Regions from separate parts of the Sporosarcina sp. OR05 genome, predicted to be linked through region 1. Evidence: riboswitches for the same ligand, from Rfam matches in the RefSeq annotation. Region 1 holds a riboswitch; each other region holds the start of a gene.
What was found. Region 1 has a riboswitch for cobalamin ahead of NRI27_RS13260 (S-layer homology domain-containing protein). Riboswitches for the same ligand answer to the same signal wherever they lie in the genome.
Positions count from the first base shown of each region.

Region 1 (3,282 bases):
TTGGTCTTTATAACGAGATCGTCGCCTTCTTTATATGAAAATACATCGTGTTGAGAATCCGGAGACATCTTTGGAATTTCTGCGAACCGACCAGTTGTATCAATAAAACCTGCTTCTTTATTTCCAAAGCCCGCCATGCGTAGGGTGACATGTCTGTCAAATACGATCGACTTTTCTCCGCCAACTTTTATATGTGTTTGTATGGATTCTAATGTACCGTTAATGCCGTTAGAAATTTTATCATGCTCTTCTTGAGTTGTAGCTTTCTTAGTTGGAACTTGAAGTAAACGATCCCAGTCTGACGACGTTACAACGGTCTCACCGTCAATCTCTAATGTAGCGCCTGCGCGCTCTGCTGTTATTTTCGGTAGTGTTGCTTGATTAATTTGTAAAACGATTGGCTTTTCCACATCAACATGTTCATAAGTAGGTAATGTATACTCTTCACCCCCTACAACAATAGGTTCATGCGTAGGATCTTCTGGTTCAGGTGGATTTGCGGGATTTGTAAATTGATACCAAACTGATTTACCTGTTTTGATTTCCTGTAATGCAATAAGGGATTGCTCAGTCGCCATCATGTTCGTTAATAGATGGTCTTTCGTATACGTAAATGCCCCATTCGGTAACTGGAATGTCCCTAAAGCATCTAGGGGCGTCAATCCATTTTTAGTCCACTTTTCAGAAGAAATATCTTCACCAATTGCGACTAGTCCTGAAACGACTGTTGCAATACTATTCGAATTTTCTTTATTGAAAGCAGCCCATCCCGCGGTGTCAAGTTGAATAGTAAGCAGAACTTGCTTTGCACGATTTATTGCTTCTACTGCTGCACTTTCATCTTGGTAATTTGCAAGGGGGAGGAGTGCCATTCCTGTCATATCTGGATCTACCTTCGTACCGTAAAAGGCAAATCCACCGCCTTCTAGTTCTTGAGATAATAAAAAATGTAAAGCTTTTGTCTTTGCATTTTCATCCCAAGTTCCAACTGGATACCCTAATCTCTCTCCAGTATCAAGTGCAAGCATCGCCCACATATGTTTATTGACAGCACCAATTGAACCGTCTACCTCTTTTTGTTGGGCTGCTAATTCTGCAAATAGATTTCTTTTCGTTTCCCAAGCTGCGGACGGGTCCTTATCTAACGCAAGTAGTCCGAAGATATAGCGGATATGTTCTGTCCCTCTATTATTCTCAGGTAGGTATGGTTCATTTTCAACCCAATCAGGCAATACTGTCGTTTCTTCATGAAGGTACTTACCTACCGCATCCAATGCTACAATTTCAGTCCAGTTTAACTCTGGAATTCCCCATTGAAAAAACTCTTTGTTCTGTCGTCCATTTTCATAGAACGAAAAGACGTTTTGTAAAATAGTATCAACGGATGCAACTGGCTGTTCTACTTGTTCAGTCAAAAGTTCTTCAGACAAGTCGTTCGCTTCAACGTCAACTTGCTGTGCTAATCCATGTTCTTGATTTCCCTTTCCTAGTTCTTTTTGTTGCAATTCTGCTTCACTTTCCGCTTGTACATTAGGCGCAAAAAGTGAAATTACTAAAAGCATACTCATCACGGATGTAAAGATTTTTCTACTTATTTTCCCCAACATGTCTACTTCCCTTCTCATTTAAGTTGTAGTGAAAATATAAAAGCCCTCGCCTCCAGATGAGAGGCAAGAGCATATGTATCGTACGTATTTACAAGCAAGGACCCATTGTAAAAATACATCATGCAACCTTTCTCCGGAAGGCGTATCGCATTTATATTTTGGCAAGTCTCCTGACTTATAGGTATCCATCGTTCCTTCCGCCTTCCCAGTTAGTTAACCAGTGGCATTGTAGAAGTCACTCCCTATTTACAGTGGCCGGACCGTTCAGGATTCTCACCTGATTCCTTTTTAATCTTTGCGAAAACTGCAAAGAACCAAAATATGCTATTCAATTCTCACTAAGCATATAGAAAGTCTTGGAAAAAATCAATAGCCCACTTGACTGATTATGCGTATCGGCTGAATAGCATGAATTGATCAGGTGCCTGTCCCCCGTTTAATTCTGATTTGTTTTGGGGACAGGCACCCGCACAATTCAGAATTGTTTTTTCACAATTTTCATCTTCGTTTGACTTGTGGGTTTTCGGGAATAGGTGGAAAAAAAGGGGTGAGGTCGGTGGCTTTTGATTATGAATTAGATTACAGTAGCCTCAATTTGCGTGAGAAGCCTGAATTGTATCGGGTAGGACGAGGAGAACAAGGCGTTTTGCTTGTGGAACCTTACAAGAGCGAAATCTTGCCACACTGGCGTTTTAAGACGCCTGCAATTGCTCAAAAATCTGCCGAAAAGATTTATTCGATGTTTGAAGCGTACCGAAAAAAGGATGATTTCGTTGGGATGGATATGGCTCGGAAATTCATTCAAATGGGTTATACACGTGCACGACGTTACGCCAATTATAAGGGCGGGCGCAAGTATAACGAGGATGGTTCGGTGAAAGAACGCGATATTGATGCAGGTAAAGCAGAGTCTGCTGCTATCTTTAAGGAATACTGGGATAAGATACGTGCAGACGAGGATTATTTGAGGAGAAAGAGGGCTCATCAAAAAGCTTATGGATGATCATATAATTATATACAACCGCTACATAAAACCAGCTGTCACATGAGAAAATGCATTAATCTTCATAAAAAGTTCGCGTGAAGCCCAAGATCTACACCCAGCTTCACGCAATCGATTTATAGAATAGCATAGCAATTTTTGACTGCCAGACGAACTTTGTAGTTTCATTAATATACTTCTGCCTAATATACAGACTGTTCTGTCCTATCGTATCCTTAACAAATCAAATGGAGTAATAATACCAATCAAATCTTCGTCAGGTTCAGCATTTTCTGTTATGAGTAACGCTTCCAATCGAGTTCCCCTTGAAATGGCCCTCTTAAAATAATCATCCGCTTCATACACAGAAAGGTCTTTCTCGACAAACTCGAAAGATTCCTTTCGTTTTTCATAGTTATAAACTGTAGAAAGTGTCGGTATTTCCCGGGAAATCGAATCTTCTGTCGATTGACCCGCCAACCAATACGTAATACCTGCTGCAGTAATCAGACCTTTAAACTTTCCCTCCTCATAAATCGGCACTTGGCTGAACTTATTGTCACGCATCATTCGTAAAGCCAAGGTCAAATGATCACTCGCTTGCAATGTATGTACTTTGCATCCAAATAATGCACCAACACTTAGTGGATTGCTTAGTCTTTGTTCAATTTCTTCGATTCGTTCAACAATGTC
Region 1 covers NZ_JANKJL010000009.1:101,827-105,108, forward strand. Annotated here, with positions in the region: gene NRI27_RS13260 (S-layer homology domain-containing protein) at 1-1,604, opposite strand, end outside; cobalamin riboswitch at 1,751-1,941, opposite strand; gene NRI27_RS13265 (DUF4385 domain-containing protein) at 2,164-2,610, shown strand; gene NRI27_RS13270 (CBS domain-containing protein) at 2,815-3,282, opposite strand, start outside.

Region 2 (3,282 bases), on a different contig from region 1:
CACTCGACAAATTGCGTGCAAACGGGCATGTGTATGAAGAAGACGGGGCGACTTGGTTCCGCTCCACAACTTTCGGGGATGACAAAGACCGCGTGCTTATTAAAAACGACGGCTCCTACACGTACTTAACGCCGGACATTGCTTACCACGAAGACAAGCTGCGTCGTGGATTCGATAAGCTGATTAACATTTGGGGAGCAGACCACCATGGCTACATTCCACGTATGAAAGCAGCGATCGAAGCATTAGGCTACGACCGCGACACGCTTGAAGTAGAAGTGACACAAATGGTGCAACTGTACAAAGACGGCGAGAAATTTAAAATGAGTAAGCGTACCGGCAAAGCGGTCACATTGCGTGAACTCGTCGAAGAAGTCGGCCTAGATGCCGTTCGTTATTTCTTCGCGATGCGTTCATCCGATGCGCAAATGGACTTCGATTTAGATCTTGCAATTTCAAAATCAAACGAAAACCCGGTGTACTATGCACAATATGCACATGCACGGATTTCATCGATCTTGCGTCAAGCAGGCGACGCAAACCTTGCTGCTTCAACAGATCACGTCGAGCTTTTACAAACGGAAAAAGAACTGTCACTGTTGAAAAAAATCGGGGACTTCCCACGTCTTGTGAGCGACGCAGCAAGACTACGCTCACCGCATCGGATCACGGTCTATATCCAGGAACTCGCAGCTGAATTCCACAGCTTCTACAATGCGGAAAAAGTGCTTGACCCGGAAAACCATGATCTATCAGAAGCACGCCTAGCACTCATCACGGCAACACGCACAACAATCGCCAACGCCCTCAAACTCATCGGCGTCGCAGCACCTGAAAAAATGTAACCCCATTTCGCCCTTCCGTCAACGAGACGGAAGGGCGAATATTTTGAATCGTGTTGGTGCCTGTCCCCGAAACAATTCACAATTGTTTCGGGGGCAGGCACCAAAAAAATAGGACTGTCGACATTGTCGAAATGTATAGTATAATGAATCAGAATTGAAAATTACATACCCAAACATGAAGGTGCCCCGCTTCCAACGCCGGGGTTAAAAGGGAAGTCGGTTCAATGCCGACGCGGTCCCGCCACTGTATGTGCAAGCAAACTGCAAGTGCCACTGGAATCGTTCCGGGAAGGCGCAGCGAGCGTTACGCACGAGCCAGGAGACCTGCCTTCATGAATCACCCGTACCCTACGAGGATAGGTTTGGTGAAAATCGGTACAAGCAAGTTAGAAACGTCGTACCGGATTTTTACTGAGCACATTCCTCCGTTGACAAACGGGGGATTTTTGTTTGGACAAAACAGGAGGAACGAGCAATGAAGAAGTTTTTGCAATTACTACTCATGGCCGTGCTCGCGACATTCATGCTTGCGGCATGCGGTACAGCGGACGAGCCGAAAAAAGAGGAAACGCCTGTAACTGAAAACGGGCAAGCAGACGGACAAGAAGCGTCTGAAGAAGCAGCATTCCCTGTCACCTTGACAGATGCTGTCGGCAATGAAATCACGTTTGAAGAAGCACCAAAAACAATTGTGTCCATGATGCCAAGTAACACAGAAATCCTTTTTGCCCTTGGTTTGAACGAAGAAATCGTTGGCGTCAACGATTATGATAATTACCCTGAAGAAGCATTGGAAAAAGAAAAAATCGGCGGCATGGAGTTTAACGTCGAAAAAATCGTAGCGATGCAACCGGATGTTGTCTTCGCACACGAATCCGGTCTGAGCACTGGTGAAGAAGGCTTACAACAAATCCGCGATGCGGGCGTTCAAGTGTTTGTCGTGAAAAACGCAACGAACTTTGAAGAAACATACACAACGATTGAACAAATTGGTCAAGCGACTGGAAAAACAGCAGAAGCGACAACAATTATCGAAGACATGAAAGCGAAAGTCGCTGAAGTGATCGAGAAAACAGAAAAAGTTGAAAACAAAAAGCGTGTATTCATCGAAACATCCGATGCACCTTCCATCTATGCACCGGGTAAAAACACGTTCATGCAAGAAATCTTGGACATGATCGGTGCGGAAAACGTTGTCACTGAAGAAGGTTGGGTGATGATCAGTCCTGAAGAAATCGTCAACCAAAACCCTGACGTTATTATCGTCATGTATAGTTATGTGCCGGACATTATCGAAAGCGTGAAAAACCGCGATGGCTTCGGTGACATTACAGCCGTAAAAGAAGACCAAGTCATTCAAGTCGATGAAAACTTGACGAGCCGTACAGGTCCACGTCTTGCACTCGGTCTAGAAGAAGTAGCGAAAGCAGTATATCCAGAGGCTTTTGGTGAATAAAGCAACCATTGCCTACATCGTGTCCGCCGCCACATTACTCGTGGCGGTCTGGCTCGGTGTTTCAATCGGAACGGTACATATTCCTATCAGCACATTTTGGGATGCATCCGATACGACGGCAACGAACATTTTATATAAAATTCGCATGCCACGTGTTATCTTAGCTGGACTAGTCGGCGCCTCGCTCGCCATTGCAGGAGCCGCATTCCAAGGTTTATTAAAAAACCCACTTGCTGATCCATACACCCTCGGAGTGTCATCCGGCGCCTCTGTTGGTGCGGTTATGACACTCTTTTTTGGCTTGTCCATTCCGATTGTGGGCACATACACCTTACCGTTTTTCAGCATGACCGGCGCAGCAATTACAATGTTTCTCGTCATCGGCTTCGCACGTCTCGTCGACCGTTCCATGAAAATGGAGACGATCATTTTGACAGGCATCATCTTCGGGTCCTTCTTAGGCTCAGTTCTTTCATTAATGATTGCCCTCACCGGCGAAGAACTCCGCCAAATTATCGGCTGGCTTCTCGGAAGTGTGTCCATGCGCGGTTGGAATTACATTCTCATGATCCTACCGTTTGTCGTCATCGGCTCCTTCATTCTCTGGTTGAACCGTCGCGAATTAAATGCGATGCTATTCGGAGAAGAACGTGCCCATCACTTAGGCGTAAACGTTAAAAAACGAAAATTTATGATCCTTATCGGCGGCTCCATCTTAACAGGTTCCGCTGTCGCAGTATCCGGTACAATCGGCTTTGTCGGCCTCGTAGTCCCGCATATGACAAGACTCATGTGGGGGTCTGACCATCGTCATTTACTGACATTATCATTCTTAAATGGTGCATCATTGCTCATCATCTGTGACTTGATCGCCCGCACAATTATTTCTCCGACAGAACTACCAGTCGGCGTCATTACTGCATTTATCGGTGCACCGGTGTTTGCGTATATTTTCTACAGACAGAGAAGGAAAGGGGCGAT
Region 2 covers NZ_JANKJL010000007.1:80,267-83,548, reverse strand. Annotated here, with positions in the region: gene argS (arginine--tRNA ligase) at 1-845, shown strand, start outside; cobalamin riboswitch at 1,008-1,191, shown strand; gene NRI27_RS11780 (ABC transporter substrate-binding protein) at 1,321-2,301, shown strand; gene NRI27_RS11775 (FecCD family ABC transporter permease) at 2,294-3,282, shown strand, end outside.
Region 2: linked by a shared signal. The riboswitch ahead of NRI27_RS11780 (ABC transporter substrate-binding protein) and the one ahead of NRI27_RS13260 (S-layer homology domain-containing protein) in region 1 are both predicted to bind cobalamin.

Region 3 (3,282 bases), on a different contig from region 1:
CCGTAAATGCCCCATGGAAAAAGGCTTCGCGATATTTGGTGAAGAAAGATCGATTGTTACGACGCCGTCATTGCCTTCATTCGAAGACCCGAAAGTGGAACCTTGCGTGACAATCGTATGCAAAATGTCGTTTGAAACACCATTTCGGTCCAAAAATATATTTACATACCCATTGACGGCTTCTACTTTGCGAATGGAAGGGTGCTGTATAGAAGCAGCGATTTCTTCTGCAATCATTGCAGGTGATTTTCGAAGGACCTTTGCAAATGGGAAGCAAGGCAACGCGAAGTCACCTAGATGTGCATAAGCAGGACGCTCCAACGCATGCTCTTCCAACGGGATCGGACTGACAGACTGTAAAATTTCCAAAATCACATTTTTCATTTCCTAAACTCCTTTTTAGGCATAATAAAAAGCCTCCATCTCAAACGATTGAGACGAAAGCTTGTTCCGCGGTACCACTCAAATTGCCTGCAATCCAGGCCACTTTCTCCTAACGGCGAGACACCGGCTTCTCCTACTGAACTCAGAAAAGCATCTTCGAAGTGCGCTTCACGATCTCCCCTCACCAGGCTCCCACCCCCCCCAGCTCGCTACAGAAATAAAAGACCGTTACTCTCTTCATCATCGATATTGTATCTGAATGTACCAAAATGGAAGTGTAATGTCAATAGGCACTGCGAGTAGATGGATTCAAATGAAAATTATTCCTTTACGAAAAAAGAAAATGCGAAGATTGCTTCTCCCTTAATCTCTCCATTCCATCGAAGGATGGCGGAAAAATAGTATCTCCCCGGTTCCTGAGGGCCTTTGAAAGTGTGGCTGCCATTGTTCTCATCTAGGGTTTCAACTGTTGTTTCTTCGCCTTTAAAATGTTGGATAATCTCCAGTTCATCTATATACCATTTTGCATCGGGGGTGTTAAAACTCGAGTTTAGCTTCATGATTACAAGTTCATCCTCTTGCTGAACAATCATCGCAGGATAGCCTTTCACTAACTCTTCTGGATCATGAGGTTGGAGGTTATTGCATTCCTTTCCTTCTTCTTCCCAACACCCGTCCGAATCGGTGGTAACTGCTCATGAACCGGTGAGAACGGGAAAACTCCCTATTATTAAGCACAATCTCCTTTAATCCCCTCGCCGCTCGACAATTTCCGAGCCGACCATTTACCCATAATAAAACTCCCAAATCTCCACCAAAAAAATAGGTCAAATCCACCTTATTATTTTCATACATGTTCTTTGCTTCAAAAGTAACTTCTACAAAATTCAACAAAAAATATACGTTCCCCTTATGAATCGATTCGTTACGACTATTCCTCATTTACAATTTCTGTTTCTATTAATCATCTTCCCTAAAATCCTACTGCCCTTTTGAAAGTTTGAAATTCAATTATAACTTTTTAGCTATTTACGATTAGAACACAACATGTTAGGGTAGTTAAAGAGAAAAGAACACTATATATAGTATTTGCGATGAAATGGTACCAAGTTCGGTTTAATAGGGAATCCGCTAGTCGGAGCTGTCCCCGCAACTGTGAACGTAGACGACCGCCTCATGACCACTGTGACAAGCACGTTGCGGGAAGGGGAGACGGAAGGATGAAACGTCAGCCAGTAGACCTGCCATTCATCGTCGAGCGACACTTTCTTCGGGGGTTGAGAAGTGGAAGTGAATCCGTGTAATGCTTATATGTAAGCATTGTTCCGATTTGTTTCTACAACTTACAACAAAGCGATGACTCCTTGGGAAGGTTGACTCATGGCTTTTTTTATTTTTAATTAACACTTAAATTCTTTAATTCCCGGCAACGCCGGTAACTAGTATAGAAGGAGCGGGATTATTTTGACAATCATGCGTGAACAGACAAGCGGAGCTGATCTGCTGGACAAGCTGCAAGCCGAATTCGGAACGGAGAAATTACAACCATTACTGCTAGCGAGCGAACGTTGGAACGAGCGTCATCCGGAAGCGAGCCGTTCGGAATGGGCGAAAGCGATGATTCTGGAGTGCTTGAGCAATATTGATGAGGCGTCTTCTTATTGGACATTCGTCGCGGCACGCATTTATTTAGATGATGTGTATGCACGCCAAACACAAGCGCGTGGTGTCGAAGTGTATACAGATTTCGCGAAAAATGTCGAAAAACTGGTGCAACAAGGTTTGTACACACCTGTACTGACAGAAAAATATTCACATGATGAGTTGAATGAGCTCGGTCGTTTCCTTGAACCGGAGCGGGACAAGCTATTTACATATATCGGGCTAAAGACACTGATGGATCGCTATGCGGCAGTGAATTTTGATAAACAACCGGTCGAGTTGCCACAAGAACGTTGGATGATTATTGCCATGACGTTAATGCAAAACGAAACGGACAATCGTCTAGGGAAAATTGCTGAAGCGTACTGGGCGATGAGCAATTTGTACATGACCGTTGCAACACCTACTTTGTCGAATGCCGGAAAGCCGCATGGTCAGCTATCAAGCTGTTTCATCGACACGGTTGATGATTCCTTACAAGGTATTTATGACAGCAACACGGACATTGCCAATTTGTCGAAATATGGCGGTGGAATCGGTGTATATATGGGGAAAGTCCGTTCACGTGGGTCCTCCATCCGTGGGTTCAAAGGAGCATCCAGTGGTGTGCTTCCGTGGATTAAACAACTGAACAATACTGCAGTTAGTGTCGATCAGCTTGGCCAACGCCAAGGTGCGATCGCAGTGTATCTTGACGTGTGGCATAAAGACATTTTCACATTCCTTGACCTGAAACTGAACAACGGGGATGACCGTCTGCGTGCGCATGATATTTTTACAGGCGTTTGTATGCCGGATATTTTCATGGAGCAAGTCGAAGCGCGTGCCGAGTGGCATTTATTCGACCCGCACGAAGTCCGTACAGTGATGGGGTATTCGCTCGAAGATTTCTATGATGAGTCAAAAGGGCAAGGCAGTTTCCGTGAAAAATATGAGGAATGTGTAAACCATCCTTCATTGACGAAAGAGACAGTTCCTGCGATTGAAATTATGAAACGCATCATGCGAAGCCAATTGGAAACAGGGACGCCATTCATGTTTTATCGTGATGAAGTAAACCGGGCGAACCCGAACAAACATGAAGGTATGGTGTACTCAAGTAACCTCTGTTCAGAAATCATGCAAAACATGAGTGCGACGCAATTTGAGTCCGTAACGCTTGAAGATGATATTGTCGTCACACGTTCAAAGCCAGGCGATTTCGTTGTTTGTAACTTGTCTTCAGTTAACCTTGGA
Region 3 covers NZ_JANKJL010000008.1:109,665-112,946, forward strand. Annotated here, with positions in the region: gene argS (arginine--tRNA ligase) at 1-384, opposite strand, end outside; T-box leader at 431-637, opposite strand; gene NRI27_RS12705 (hypothetical protein) at 705-995, opposite strand; cobalamin riboswitch at 1,468-1,647, shown strand; gene NRI27_RS12710 (ribonucleoside-diphosphate reductase subunit alpha) at 1,858-3,282, shown strand, end outside.
Region 3: linked by a shared signal. The riboswitch ahead of NRI27_RS12710 (ribonucleoside-diphosphate reductase subunit alpha) and the one ahead of NRI27_RS13260 (S-layer homology domain-containing protein) in region 1 are both predicted to bind cobalamin.